3 regions of the Pantoea sp. RCC30.1 genome follow, and region 3 is predicted to be linked to each of the others. Evidence: riboswitches for the same ligand, from Rfam matches in the RefSeq annotation. Region 3 holds a riboswitch; each other region holds the start of a gene.

Region 1 (4,407 bases), on a different contig from region 3:
GAAAAAGGCTGGGGCGATCTGTTTGGTTTTGGCCGTTCGTTCATCGCCAATCCCGACCTGCCTGCGCGCATTAAATCTGGCTATCCGCTGAATGAGGTCGATAACGCCTCCCTGTATGGCGGCACTGAGAAAGGCTATACTGACTATCCTGTTTTTCTATCCTGATACTCTGTGAGGCGGCATGTCCCCCGAAAATGCCCTGAAGTTACTGTCCAATCCGACCCGAGTGGCAGTGCTGAAGTGGCTTAAAAATCCTGAAGAAGCGTTTGCGGGCTATACCCAGCTCTATCCCTTCGATCAGTATGGCGTCTGTGCCAGCCTCATACAGGATAAGGCGGGTTTATCACAGCCCGCCACGTCGTTATGCCTGAAAGCACTTCACAGTGCCGGGCTGGTCGAAGCCAGCAAAGTGGGAAAATGGACCTATTATCGCCGCGCCGAACCACGTATTCGTGAAATCACCGACGTGGTGACGCAATCGCTGCAGGCGCTTTAAAAGTGACAACGTTCAGGGTAATGTAGATGCCAGTTGCCTCCTTCCGGGGGCGACTCCTCACGAATTCATCAATTCAGGATTAGAAATGTTTATGTCAGTTCTGACTTTCACAACCGTCACCACCACCGCGCTCAGCGGCGACGTGGGCGACTCTGTGACTGGCACCTGACACAACAGATTCTCACTCCCCGCCGAACCGGACGGGGACCTGTTCTCCGTTCTTAAAAAACTGAATGGAGCCAGGTCATGATGACATCTGAAAGCGCACTTTTAATCATCGATATGCAGCAGGGCCTTTTTCATGGTCCAGCGGCACCTTTTGCCGCAGGCAGCATTCTGTCGAATATCAATCTGCTCATAACCAAAGCACGGCAGTCTCAAGTACCCGTCTTTTTTGCGCGGCACATCGGACCTGATAATTCCCCTTTTAATGAGCAAAGCCCGTTGACCCGCCTGATCCCGGAATTACAGGTCAGCCCGCAATCAGATGTCGTTGTCACAAAAAAATATCCCAGCTGTTTCAGGGATACCGGCCTGCAATTCCAGCTCAAGCAAAGAGGCATCAAACAACTGGTGATTGCCGGAATGAAAACGGAGTTCTGTGTTGATACTACCTGTCGGGCCTCACCGGAGCTGGGTTTTAACGTCGTGCTGATTTCCGATGCGCATACCACCGTCGATAATCCGCACCTCTCTGCGAAAAGTATTATTGACCATCATAATCAGACACTGGCGGGACCCTTTGTGGCACTGGCAACCGCCGCTGACTGGTGGTTCGGTTCTGCCCGTTAATCCCAACACTCTGGTTTTGCATCCTGCACGCGGCTTGACGAAGCTGCCCGCTTAACTTACAACTAAACCCGTCAGGGGAGTCTCGCCAGAGAGACTGAGAGGCTAATAGCGCATCGCGCGGCTTAGCGACCCTTAGAACCTGACCCAGTTGATACTGGCGTAGGAAGACGGGTATCGCATCAGATACTTGCCGCAGGGGCGCATTTGCGACGTCTCTGCCTTTTCCCTCCGTATCACGGGTCTTCGTTAACTTATAACGAGGCCAAAGTGAAATATCTCATCCTGAATCTCTCTCTTCCTCGCCGGTGGACACCATGAGCCGCTGGTCGGTGCTTGGCAGCGGCGTGGCCGGGCTGTGCGTCGCCACGCTGCTTGTGGAGCGGGGAGAAAGCGTCGAAATCATTACGCAGCCTGATTGTCGTGCCGCCTCGCACTGGGCGGGCGGCATGCTCGCGCCCTGGTGCGAAGCTGAAAGCGCGCCGCCACAGGTGATCGAATGGGGCCAGCACGCTGCGGGCTGGTGGGCGCAACGCGTCAATGGCGTGGAGCAGCAGGGCACGCTGGTGGTTGCGCCACCGCGTGACAGCCGCGAACTGACACGCTTCGCCAGCATGACTCAGCAGCATCAGTGGGTCGCGCCCGGAGAGATCGAACCGGCGCTGGAAAATCGCTTTGCGCGTGGGCTGTTTTTTGCGGCGGAAGCACATCTCGATCCCCGCCGCGCGATGCAGCAACTGCGCGACAAATTGCAACAGGCTGGCGTGCCCTTACACAGCGGTAAACCCACCGGCACCCTCATTGACTGCCGTGGCATTCACGCCGCGGATCAGCAGCCCGCACTGCGCGCTGTGCGGGGTGAAATGCTGATCCTGAAGACCCCCGATGTTCAACTCTCCCGTCCTGTCCGGCTGCTGCACCCACGCTTTCCCTGCTATCTGGTGCCGCGTGCAGACGGGCACTTCATGCTGGGTGCCACGATGGTCGAAAGCCACGACAGCAGCCCGATCAGTGCCAGAGCGATGATGGAGCTGCTCAGTGCCGCTTATAGTCTGCATCCGGCGCTGGCCGAAGCGCGGATCGTGGAGAGCGGCACCGGTCTGCGTCCCGCTTATCGACAGAACCTGCCTGAAGTCCGCTATGAAAAGGGTCGTTTCTCGCTCAACGGGCTTTACCGTCACGGCTTTTTGCTGGCTCCGATTATGGCTGAAAAACTCATGCTGCAACTTACTCAGGAGATAACTCATGCGAGTTCAACTTAATGGACACACGATTGAAACCGATGCAGACACGCTGGCAGAGCTAATGGCGGAGCAGCAGATTGACCCGCGCACCGTCGCGACCGCACTGAACGGAGAATTTGTGCCACGCAGCCGCTATGCCAGCCAGCCGCTTGAGGCGGGCAGCCAGCTGGAAATCCTGTCACCTATGCAGGGAGGTTAACCATGTTCTATCAATTCACGCCGCAATCACGCTTTCTGCTCGGTACCGCCGGATATCCCTCACCGGACATCCTGCATCAGTCGATCGACGCATCAGGTGCGGAGATCATTACCGTCAGCCTGCGCCGGGAAGGCAGTGAAGGCGGTGCTTTCCGCTCGCTGCTGCAACAGCTCAACAAACGCATTCTGCCCAATACCGCAGGCTGCCACACGGTGAAAGAGGCGGTGACGACGGCGCAGATGGCGCGTGAACTGTTCGACACGCCCTGGATCAAGCTGGAAGTCATCGGCCATGCCGACACGCTGCAACCCGATCCCTTTGCGCTGGTTGAAGCCGCGCGGATCCTCTGTGCTGATGGCTTCCAGGTCTTTCCTTACACCACCGAAGATCTGATTGTCGGTGAGAAACTGCTGGAAGCGGGTTGTAAAGTGCTGATGCCATGGGGCGCGCCGATTGGTTCCGGTCAGGGGCTGCGCAATATCGAAGGGCTACGTGCCATGCGTGCGTGGTTTAAAGATGTGCCACTGATTATTGATGCGGGCATTGGCGCACCCGGTCAGGCGGCTCAGGCGATGGAGATGGGTTTCGACGGCGTGCTGCTTAACACGGCGGTGGCAAAAGCGCGCGATCCGGTGCGGATGGCCGGTGCCTTTGCTGCTGCGATCCACGGCGGGCATGAGGCGTTTCAGGCGGGATTGATGGAGCAGCGCGACATGGCCTTTGCCTCCACGCCCATTTTTGGTCTGGCACAGTTCAGTTAAGGAGCGGCGATGGAGCGTTATCAGCGACAGACTATGTTGCCGGAGATTGGCGAAGCGGGGCAAGAGCGGCTGAGCGGGGCACATGTGCTGGTGGTGGGGGCGGGCGGGCTTAGCGCGTCGCTGCTACCGTTGCTGGCGGGCGCGGGCGTCGGGTTTATTCGTCTTTACGATGGCGATCGGGTTGAGTTGCACAACCTTCACCGGCAGACACTGTTTGGCATCGACGAGGTCGGTCAGCCCAAAGCAATCTGTGCTCAGCGCGCGCTGGCGCAGCGAAATCCTGACTGCCACGTTGAGGTACATCCATACTCGCTCAGCGCCAGTCAACTGCCGCTGGCGCTGGAGGGGATCGACCTGGTAGTGGATGCGGCGGATAACTTCGCCATTACTTATCAGCTCTCCGACGCGTGCTATCCGCGCGGTCTGCCACTGATCTGTGCCTCGGTGCTGGGACGCAAAGGCTATGTCGGCGGATTCTGTGGCGGCGCACCCGGCTATCGCGCGCTGTTCCCGCAGTTGCCCACGGCCTCGGGTAACTGCAACACGGCTGGCGTAATGGGACCCGCGGTGGCGACGCTGGGTGCCATGCAGGCGCAGATGGCGCTGAGTGTTTTGTTAAAACTGACGCCGTCGCCGCTCGGCTGCATGATCCACTGTGACTTTGTTGACTGGCACATCAGGCAGTTCCGCTTTGATAACGCACCTGAACCGGAAGCGCCGGGCACGCCGTTTATCGATCGGTCTATGCTGACGGAAGACGATTGCATAGTGGAGTTGCGCAGCGTGGAGGAGGCACCGTTTAGTGTGGACGGACGGGTGTTACGGATTCTGCCGCAGCAGATAGCGGCCTGGCAGCCGCCACTGGATCAGCGCGTGGTGCTGGTGTGCGCCAGTGGGATGCGCGCGGCTCAGGCGGCT
Region 2 (4,407 bases), on a different contig from region 3:
GTGAAGTGAGAATTCGCGGTAGTCACGACCAGTCAACACGCCGCCCCAGGTATCAAAGACCATCACGGACTGTGCACCAGCGCGGATCTGAGCATTGAGATAGAGGATGACGCTGTCGGCCAGCTTATCCAGCATCGCGTGCAGCGTAGCGGGATCGGCATACATCATCTTCTTGATTTTGGTGAACGCCTTGCTGCTGCCGCCTTCCACCATATAAGTGGCCAGCGTCCACGGACTGCCTGAGAAGCCAATCAGCGGCAGATCGCCATTCAGGTTCTTCCTGATAGTGCGGACAGCATTCATCACATAGCCCAGCTCCATTTCTGGATCGGGCACCGGTAAACGCTCAACGTCAGCGCGACAGGTCACAGGGTTTGAGAAACGTGGGCCTTCGCCGGTTTCAAAGTAGAGACCCAGTCCCATCGCATCCGGAATGGTCAGGATGTCACTGAAGAGGATGGCGGCATCCAGCGGATAACGGCGCAGCGGCTGCAGAGTGACTTCACAGGCCAGCTCGGCGTTTTTACACAGCGACATAAAGTCACCCGCCTGGGCGCGTGTCGCTTTGTACTCCGGCAAATAGCGCCCGGCTTGTCGCATCATCCAGACCGGCGTGACATCAACCGGCTGACGTAACAGGGCACGCAAATAACGATCGTTCTTCAGTTCACTCATCTCAACACTCTCTCAATAACAGGCGTGTAGTGTAGCACTTTCACACTTCGGCGCGGCACAGGGCGACGGTATCTTCAATCAGGCGGCGCGCCACGGTGCCCGGCGGTGGCAGCAGAGGCAGGTCATCAAAACGGAACCAGGCAGCATCCAGCAGCTCTTTACCGTCGTGCTGCAGATCGCCGCTGTCATACTCCGCCATAAACGCTGTCATCAGCGATTGCGGGAAGGGCCACGGCTGGGATGTAACGTAACGGACGTTTTTAACGCGAATATTGCTCTCTTCCATCACTTCGCGGGCAACGGCCTGCTCCAGCGTCTCGCCAACCTCCACAAAACCCGCCAGCACGGTGTAAACCTTGTTGCGATGGCGGGCATGATTCGCCAGCAGGATTTCATCACCACGACGAATAGCCACAATGATGCAGGGTGCGATCTGCGGATAGTAACGCTCGCGACAATGACTGCAAAGACAGGCAAATTCATGTTTGCTGTGGTGCATTTCATGGCCGCAATAGCCGCACCAGCGGTGAGAACGATAGAATTCCGCCAGTTGCACACCGCGACCCACCAGCTGAAACAGCGCCACATCCTGATCGATCAACTGTCGTACTGAGAACATATCGGCAGAACGTGGCTCACAAATCAGCCAGACTTTTTCGCCCTGCCACTCACCGATGGTTCGGGCTTTACTGCCGGTCAAACCAAATTTTTCGGCGTTTCCGTGGGGTAAATCGCCTTGTGGTAACCAAAGTTTCTGTTCATGGCTGACAATCCACCATCCAGCGTCTACGCTTGAGATTTCGCATTGCATTTATTTCGTCATCCTTAGCGTCAACTCGCACGCTGAAGTCCTGATGTTAAGTGTGTAGATAAACAACTATAACTCACATGGAGTTAGATATGCTTAACCAGTTAGACGTCCTGGCTGAACGCGTAGGTGGCAGTAATGATCTGGTCGATTCGTGGCTTGAAGCCCGTCGTCAGCTACTGGTGACCTATTATCACCTGGTCGGTCTTAAACCAAACAAAGAGGCGCTGACGCGTCTTGATGAGCAGGCTCTGGACAACTTCTGTCACGGCCTGGTCGATTATCTTTCTGCGGGTCACTTCAGTATCTATGAACGCGTGATTAGTGAAATGAGCGGCGACAGCCCGATGATCGCCGCTGCACAGATCTATCCACCGCTGGAAGCCAATACTGAGCGTCTGATGCAGCTGTATGACGGCCACCTGCAGCAGGCGATCGACGACGAAAACTGCATGACCTTCCAGCAGGCACTCTCAGAAGTGGGCGAAGTGCTGGAAGCACGTTTTACGCTGGAAGATAAGCTGATCCAGCTGGCATGGGATAACCAGCTTGCCCCCCCGCTGGTAGCCAATGACAGCCATATCGCGCGTCCGGCTTAATCATCATCTCCGGCAAAGGGGTTGAGATTATCCCGAAGCCCTTTTATGCTGAACAGGTTCTGAGGAGCGCTCTCCAAAGAACCTTTTTTATTTTTGATTTGAAATATAAGGTTTTTACGCCCGGGTCTGTTATCACAACCCAGCGTAAAAACAGCTTCTTGTCGGAGTGCCCAGTTGGGCTGAGACCGTTAATTCGGGATCCGCGGAACCTGATCAGGTTAGAACCTGCGAAGGGAACAAGAGTAAATCTTCTCTGTATGTCAGCACGCCTGTGCTGTTTATACAGTTACTCCTTCCGAACTCCGGGCAAGCATCGTTCCCCCTTAACAGGAAGATTGCTATGTCTGACCAAAAAACAACCCGCCGTGAACAGCGTGGCCAGGCGCAGGAATTTATCGATTCCCTGCAAAGCGGCAGTGCATTTCCCCAGTCCCGCCGCATCTGGATTACCGGCAGCCGCGAGGATATTCGCGTTCCCATGCGTGAAATTGTGCTAAGCCCGACCCACATCGGCGGCAGCAAAGAACAGCCTCTCTATGAGCAGAACGAAGCGGTGCCGGTCTATGACACGGCGGGTGCCTATGGCGATCCCGCGGCATCGATCGATGTGCATCGTGGCCTGGAAAAGCTGCGTGCCCCCTGGATTGCTGAACGCAACGACAGCGTACTTCTCGAACAGAACAGCTCAGGCTATACCCAGCAGCGGCTGGCTGACGAGGGGCTGGATCATCTGCGCTTCGATCATCTTCCCGCGCCGCGCCGCGCCCGCGCAGGCCGCCGCGTCACGCAATTGCACTATGCCCGCCAGGGGATCATCACCCCGGAGATGGAATTTATTGCCCTGCGGGAAAACATGGGCCGTGAGCGAATCAGCAGTGAGGTATTGCTGCAACAGCATCCGGGCCACAGTTTTGGCGCACATCTGCCAGCCAGCATCACACCTGAGTTTGTGCGTCAGGAGGTTGCTGCCGGACGCGCCATCATTCCTGCCAATATCAATCACCCGGAATCGGAGCCGATGATCATTGGCCGCAACTTCCTGGTTAAGGTCAACGCCAACATCGGTAACTCGGCGGTGACCTCCTCCATCGAGGAGGAAGTGGAAAAACTGGTCTGGTCGACTCGCTGGGGTGCTGATACGGTGATGGATCTCTCGACCGGTCGTTATATTCATGAAACGCGCGAATGGATTTTGCGCAACAGTCCGGTGCCCATTGGTACCGTGCCGATTTATCAGGCGCTGGAAAAAGTGAATGGCGTGGCTGAGGCGCTGAGCTGGGAAATATTCCGGGACACGCTGCTTGAACAGGCGGAACAGGGCGTCGATTACTTCACTATCCACGCGGGCGTACTACTGCGTTATGTCCCAATGACAGCGAAACGTCTGACCGGAATTGTCTCGCGGGGTGGATCGATTATGGCGAAATGGTGCCTGTCACATCATCAGGAGAGCTTCCTCTATCAGCACTTCCGTGAGATCTGTGAAATCTGCGCCGCTTACGATGTCTCCCTGTCGCTGGGCGATGGCCTGCGTCCCGGTTCGATTCAGGATGCTAACGATGAAGCGCAGTTTGCCGAACTGCGTACCCTAGGTGAACTAACCCGTATTGCCTGGGAATATGATGTTCAGGTGATGATTGAAGGTCCGGGCCACGTGCCGATGCATATGATCCGCCGCAACATGACTGAACAGCTTGACCTGTGCGATGAAGCCCCCTTCTACACCCTTGGACCGCTGACCACCGACATCGCGCCCGGTTATGACCATTTCACCTCAGGTATTGGTGCCGCCATGATTGGCTGGTTTGGTTGCGCCATGCTGTGTTATGTCACACCTAAAGAGCATTTGGGTCTGCCCAACAAAGAGGATGTGAAGCAGGGATTAATCACCTATAAAATCGCGGCGCATGCCGCCGATCTGGCCAAAGGCCATCCCGGTGCGCAGATCCGTGATAACGCCATGTCCAAAGCGCGCTTTGAATTCCGCTGGGAAGATCAGTTTAATCTGGCGCTGGATCCCCACACGGCGCGGGCTATGCATGACGAAACCCTGCCGCAGGAGTCGGGCAAGGTGGCCCATTTCTGCTCAATGTGTGGCCCCAAATTCTGCTCGATGAAAATTTCCCAGGAGGTGCGCGAGTTTGCAGCACGCCAGGATGCCCACGCCGAGCCGGTTGAAGTGAGCATGGCGCAGATGTCAGACCGTTTTCGCAGCCACGGCGGTGAGCTTTATCACCCTGCCGATGCCATTAAGGAGGAGTAACGATGCCCGCATTTCCTGCTACCGCCCCGCGCCTGGGGCTTTATCCGGTGGTTGATAGCCCC
Region 3 (4,407 bases):
CGGAAGTCGGCATTGCCAAACAGCGCCACCACGCCGAAATCACCAATCGACAGCACGCAGGCAAAGGCGAGAGCCTGGGCAAGCGGACGTTTCAGCGCCCGCAGCTCGATCAGCCGCAGCCGGTTCCAGCCGTGGATATCCAGTGAATCGCAGAGTCTGCCATAGCGCTCTGCGACATCCCGCATCGGGTTTTCCAGCACTTTCAGCGCATAGGGAATGGCGATCAGCGCATTGGTAAAGATCACCAGCCCCTCAGCCGAATCGGGCAGACCGATGGTGGCATTGAACAGCAGGAAAAAGCCGGTGGCGAGCACAATGCCTGGCATCGCCAGAATCAGCATGCCGCTGGTGTCAATTAACTGTGCCGCCGCAGGACGCTGACGCAGACGCAGCTCGCGACTGCTCCACAGCAGCATCATGGTCAGCACCACACAGATCAGACCGGCACCAATGGCGATGCGCAGTGAAGTAAAGGTAGCCAGCCACAGTGCAGGCTGCGCCAGCGCGCCGCGCAGTCCGCCATGCAGACCATCGACGATGACTGCCGCCAGCGGGGGCAGCAGCAGAATCAGCGCCAGCAGAATCAGCAGCGCATCGACCAGCTGTGCCCCGCGTGAATCCTGCGGATCACGCCAGCCATTCAGCTGGCTGGTTCCGGCGGGAATCGCCTTGCTGAAGCGCTGGCTGAGCAGTACCAGCGTCAGACAGCAGCCGAGCTGGATCAGCGCCAGCAGCGCTGCGCGTCCGGGATCGTAGTCATAATTCAGCGCCTGGAATATCGCCAGCTCAATGGTGGTGGCCTGCGGCCCGCCGCCCAGCGACAGCACAGTGGCAAAGCTGGCGAAACAGAGCATAAAGATCAGCGCGCCTGTCGGCAGCAACTGACGCCGCAGCCATGGCCACTCCAGCAGACGAAAATGGTGCCAGCCGCGCAGGTCGAGCTGTGCCGCCAGCTGACGCTGTTCCGCCGGAATGCTCTCCAGCGCCTGCAGCATCAGGCGGGTCGCCAGCGGCAGGTTAAAGAAGACGTGCGCCAGCAAAATGCCCGGCAGACCGTAGGGAGAGAAGTGGTAATCAATTCCTGCCAGCTGGCACAGCTGCGCCAGCCAGCCGACACGACCATAGACGGTGAGCAGACCAAATACCGCCACCAGCACCGGCAGTACCAGGGTCATGGCGCACAGACGCAGCAGCAGCTGACGGCCAGGGAAACGGCGTCGATAGAGCGCGCGCGCCAGCGGCATCGCCGGCAGCAGCGACAACAGCGCGGAGAGCAGCGCCTGACCAAAAGAGAAGGCGATAACGTGATGCAGGTAATCATCCTGCAGCACGCTGCGCCAGTCATTCTCTGGCGCGGCGCTCCAGAGTGCACCGAAGGCCAGCAGCGCCACGCTGATTAACAGCAGCGTGGCGAGCGAACCGGGGATAAGCCAGCGCGGCATCAGCGGCTGACGGCGCGTTGCCACTGGCTGATCCAGCCTGAACGCTGGCTGGCAACCTCTTCCGGCGAGAACTGCAGGGCGGTGGCGGGCACAGTGAGCGCGCTAAAACCGGCAGGCAGCGGCGTGTCGATTACCGGGTACATCCAGTTACCGGTCGGGATAGTGCGCTGGAAGTCGGGTGACACCATAAACTTCATAAACTGCTGTGCCAGCGCTGGCTGTTTGCTGCTGGCTAACTGCGCGGCAACTTCAACCTGCAGATAGTGGCCCTCTGCAAACGGCGCGGCGGCATAGTTCTCTTTTTTCTCTTCGATGATGTGGTAAGCCGGAGAGGTGGTGTAGCTCAGCACCAGATCGCCTTCGCCCTTGAGGAACAGGCCATAGGCTTCACTCCAGCCTTTGGTGACCGTCACGGTTTTCTGCGCCAGCTTTTGCCACGCCTGCGGAGCCTGATCGCCATAGACCTTCTGCATCCAGAGCAGCAGACCTAAGCCGGGAGTGCTGGTACGAGGATCTTCGTAGATCACCCGCCACTTCTCCGGACTATCGACCAGCTCTTTCAGGCTTTTTGGCGGATTTTTCAGGCGGGTTTTGTCATAGACAAACGCGAAGTAGCCATAATCGAATGGCACGAAGGTGGTGTTGTGCCAGCCATCAGGCAGTTTTAATGTCGAGGTATCGACCTGACTTTCGGCAAACAGACCTGTTTTCTGCGCGGCCTGCACCAGATTGTTATCCAGCCCCAGCACCACATCGGCTTTACTGTTTTTGCCTTCCATCCGCACGCGGTTCAGCAGCGACACGCCATCTTCCAGCGTGACGAATTTCAGCTCGCAGTTGCACTGTGCTTCAAAGGCTTTTTTAACCGCCGGGCCAGGGCCCCAGTCGGCAGAGAAGGAGTTGTAGGTGTAGACCGTGAGAACCGGCCTGGCCGCCAGAACGGGGGCGGAGAGTAACAGCAGCACCGGCAGAACTTTGTTTAACACTTTGCGCTCCTTCAGGAGAATAGGGGATGAGTCGCAAAGGATCTGAGCACAGAGGCCTCTCAAATCCCTACGTCGGTATTAACCGAATCAGGTTCGACGGGTCTCTCTCAGCGACTTGCTTATGGCAGGCCGCACCCCGTTGAGAACGTCACATTCTAGTCATTTCAGCGCCGGGGCGAAAGCCTCACAGCGCGGGTGGCGCGAACCAGGCGGATTTAAAATCAAACCAGCCCAGCGTATTCATCCGGACGCCGCGCATGCTGCGCTGACCTTCAAGCAACAGCCAGTGATGAAACAGCGGATGCAGACCGGCTTCGTCGACCAGCTGTTTGCTCCATTCGGCCAGCGGCAGCGCTTTCTCGCGCCAGCGGGCCGCATCGCCGTGCCAGTCGATCGCCAGGCAGTGATGCAGCAGCGGGATCTCATAAAGCTGCGCGAACAGCGAATAATTCAGCGGCAGGGTAAAGTTCACGCTTCCCAGCCAGATATCACTCTCCGTTTCGCCCTGATACCAGCTTTCGTAGCTGATCTCACGGGTCTCCAGCGTGACGCCATGCTCTGCCAGCAGCGGACGCAGCGCATTAGCGATGCCTTCATGCTCCACGTGCTGGCTGTACCAGGTCAGCGTCAGATGCGTTAAGCCGGGCGGTTTTTCTACTGGCGTCAGGTCACGGCGATGATGCCAGCGTGGCAGCAGACCATACGCCGGGAACCAGTAGCGCTGATAGCCCACACCCGCGTGATTGAGCAGGGCGATGGGGTTAAACAGGTAGCTGACCCAGCGCCGGACCGCTTCGTTGCGGCCCTGCTCTGAACGCTGGTCAAACAGCAGAAAGTAGCAGCCCTCTTCAAGGCGGCTCTCCTCCTGAACTTCATCGGTGCTGTCGCCCTGCAGACGGACACCCGCATAGACCAGCTCATCGCTGATGTCGGGCAGTACCCAGATAGAGACATCATCAATCAGCGCGCGAAAACCGAAGTAGTCATCAAACGCTTCGATCTTCAGCTGGCTCTCCTGATTGCGGATCACCCGGTAAGGACCGGTGCCAACTGGCTGGCGGGCAAAGTCGTGCAGCGTCGGCCATTCGCGCGGCAGGATCATCGCACTGACGCTGCCCAGCAGCCAGGGCAAGCCCTCGTCGGGCTGGCTTAAACGGATATCCAGCGTCCAGGGGGCAGGCGAGTCGATCTGCGCAATATGAGAAAAGAGCGGATGGGGGCGCTGACGCTCCAGCGTGGCGAGCACATCTTCCATCTCCAGTTCTCTGCCGTGATGGAAGCGAATCGCCGGACGCAGGAAGAAGCGCCAGTGAAGTGGGGACGTCTGTTGCCAGTGGTGCGCAATATCGGGTTCGATTTCCCCGTTTTCCTCATTTATCCGCGTCAGACCGTTGAAAATCTGTCGGGCAATGTGGGTTTCCGAGCGCCGCAGCGGCGAGCCGGGCAAAAGGTTGAGCAGCGGACGATAGTAGAGCACCCGCAGAATATGCTTGCCCTGCCGGAAACTGCGCCCCAGGTGCGCGCTGATCATCTGCCGCACCTGGTTTTTATCGCCTACCAGCTGGACCAGCTGATCGATGCGATCCTGTTCCAGCAAATCCTCGGCACGTTGCTGCTGCAGGGCCAGGCCGGTGTAGCAGAAGGTAAGTTGTGATCGCTTGCCGCGTCCGGCTTCAGCCTGCCAGGTCAGCCAGCCTGCGGCCTGCATCCGGTTGAGCAGATTGCGCATATGGCGGCGCGAGCAGTGCAGCAGATCAGCCAGTTCGCTGAGTGTAATCTCCTGCGTCTGGCCCTGACAGCTCTGCCACAGGCGAATGAACTGCTGCTTCAGACGTGATGAGGACATAAAAGGGGAACTCCCTGTGAAAAGCGCTCTGTTTTTCCTGCCCCATTTTAAGAGCAAACTTTACGCTATGGGAAGAGCGGGAGGCATTCAGCAGTGAATGGCGTTCGACCCTCACTTCGCTGTTCAGCGGAGT

The links. A riboswitch is a leader RNA that binds a small molecule or an ion and turns the genes downstream of it on or off. The one in region 3 is predicted to bind thiamine pyrophosphate.
Region 1: it holds a riboswitch for thiamine pyrophosphate, as region 3 does, so the genes downstream of both, AC2LB6_RS01600 (FAD-dependent oxidoreductase) here and thiB (thiamine ABC transporter substrate binding subunit) in region 3, are expected to answer to the same signal.
Region 2: it holds a riboswitch for thiamine pyrophosphate, as region 3 does, so the genes downstream of both, thiC (phosphomethylpyrimidine synthase ThiC) here and thiB (thiamine ABC transporter substrate binding subunit) in region 3, are expected to answer to the same signal.

The regions. Positions count from the first base shown of each region.
Region 1 is NZ_JBXUHX010000001.1:328,215-332,621, forward strand. It holds gene AC2LB6_RS01585 (alkene reductase) at 1-165, shown strand, start outside; gene AC2LB6_RS01590 (ArsR/SmtB family transcription factor) at 182-496, shown strand; gene AC2LB6_RS01595 (cysteine hydrolase family protein) at 743-1,288, shown strand; TPP riboswitch at 1,352-1,471, shown strand; gene AC2LB6_RS01600 (FAD-dependent oxidoreductase) at 1,603-2,547, shown strand; gene thiS (sulfur carrier protein ThiS) at 2,531-2,728, shown strand; gene AC2LB6_RS01610 (thiazole synthase) at 2,731-3,489, shown strand; gene AC2LB6_RS01615 (HesA/MoeB/ThiF family protein) at 3,499-4,407, shown strand, end outside.
Region 2 is NZ_JBXUHX010000046.1:15,157-19,563, reverse strand. It holds gene hemE (uroporphyrinogen decarboxylase) at 1-675, opposite strand, end outside; gene nudC (NAD(+) diphosphatase) at 716-1,486, opposite strand; gene rsd (sigma D regulator) at 1,576-2,082, shown strand; TPP riboswitch at 2,235-2,335, shown strand; gene thiC (phosphomethylpyrimidine synthase ThiC) at 2,423-4,345, shown strand; gene thiE (thiamine phosphate synthase) at 4,348-4,407, shown strand, end outside.
Region 3 is NZ_JBXUHX010000006.1:142,878-147,284, reverse strand. It holds gene thiP (thiamine/thiamine pyrophosphate ABC transporter permease ThiP) at 1-1,466, opposite strand, end outside; gene thiB (thiamine ABC transporter substrate binding subunit) at 1,442-2,428, opposite strand; TPP riboswitch at 2,475-2,577, opposite strand; gene sgrR (HTH-type transcriptional regulator SgrR) at 2,613-4,274, opposite strand.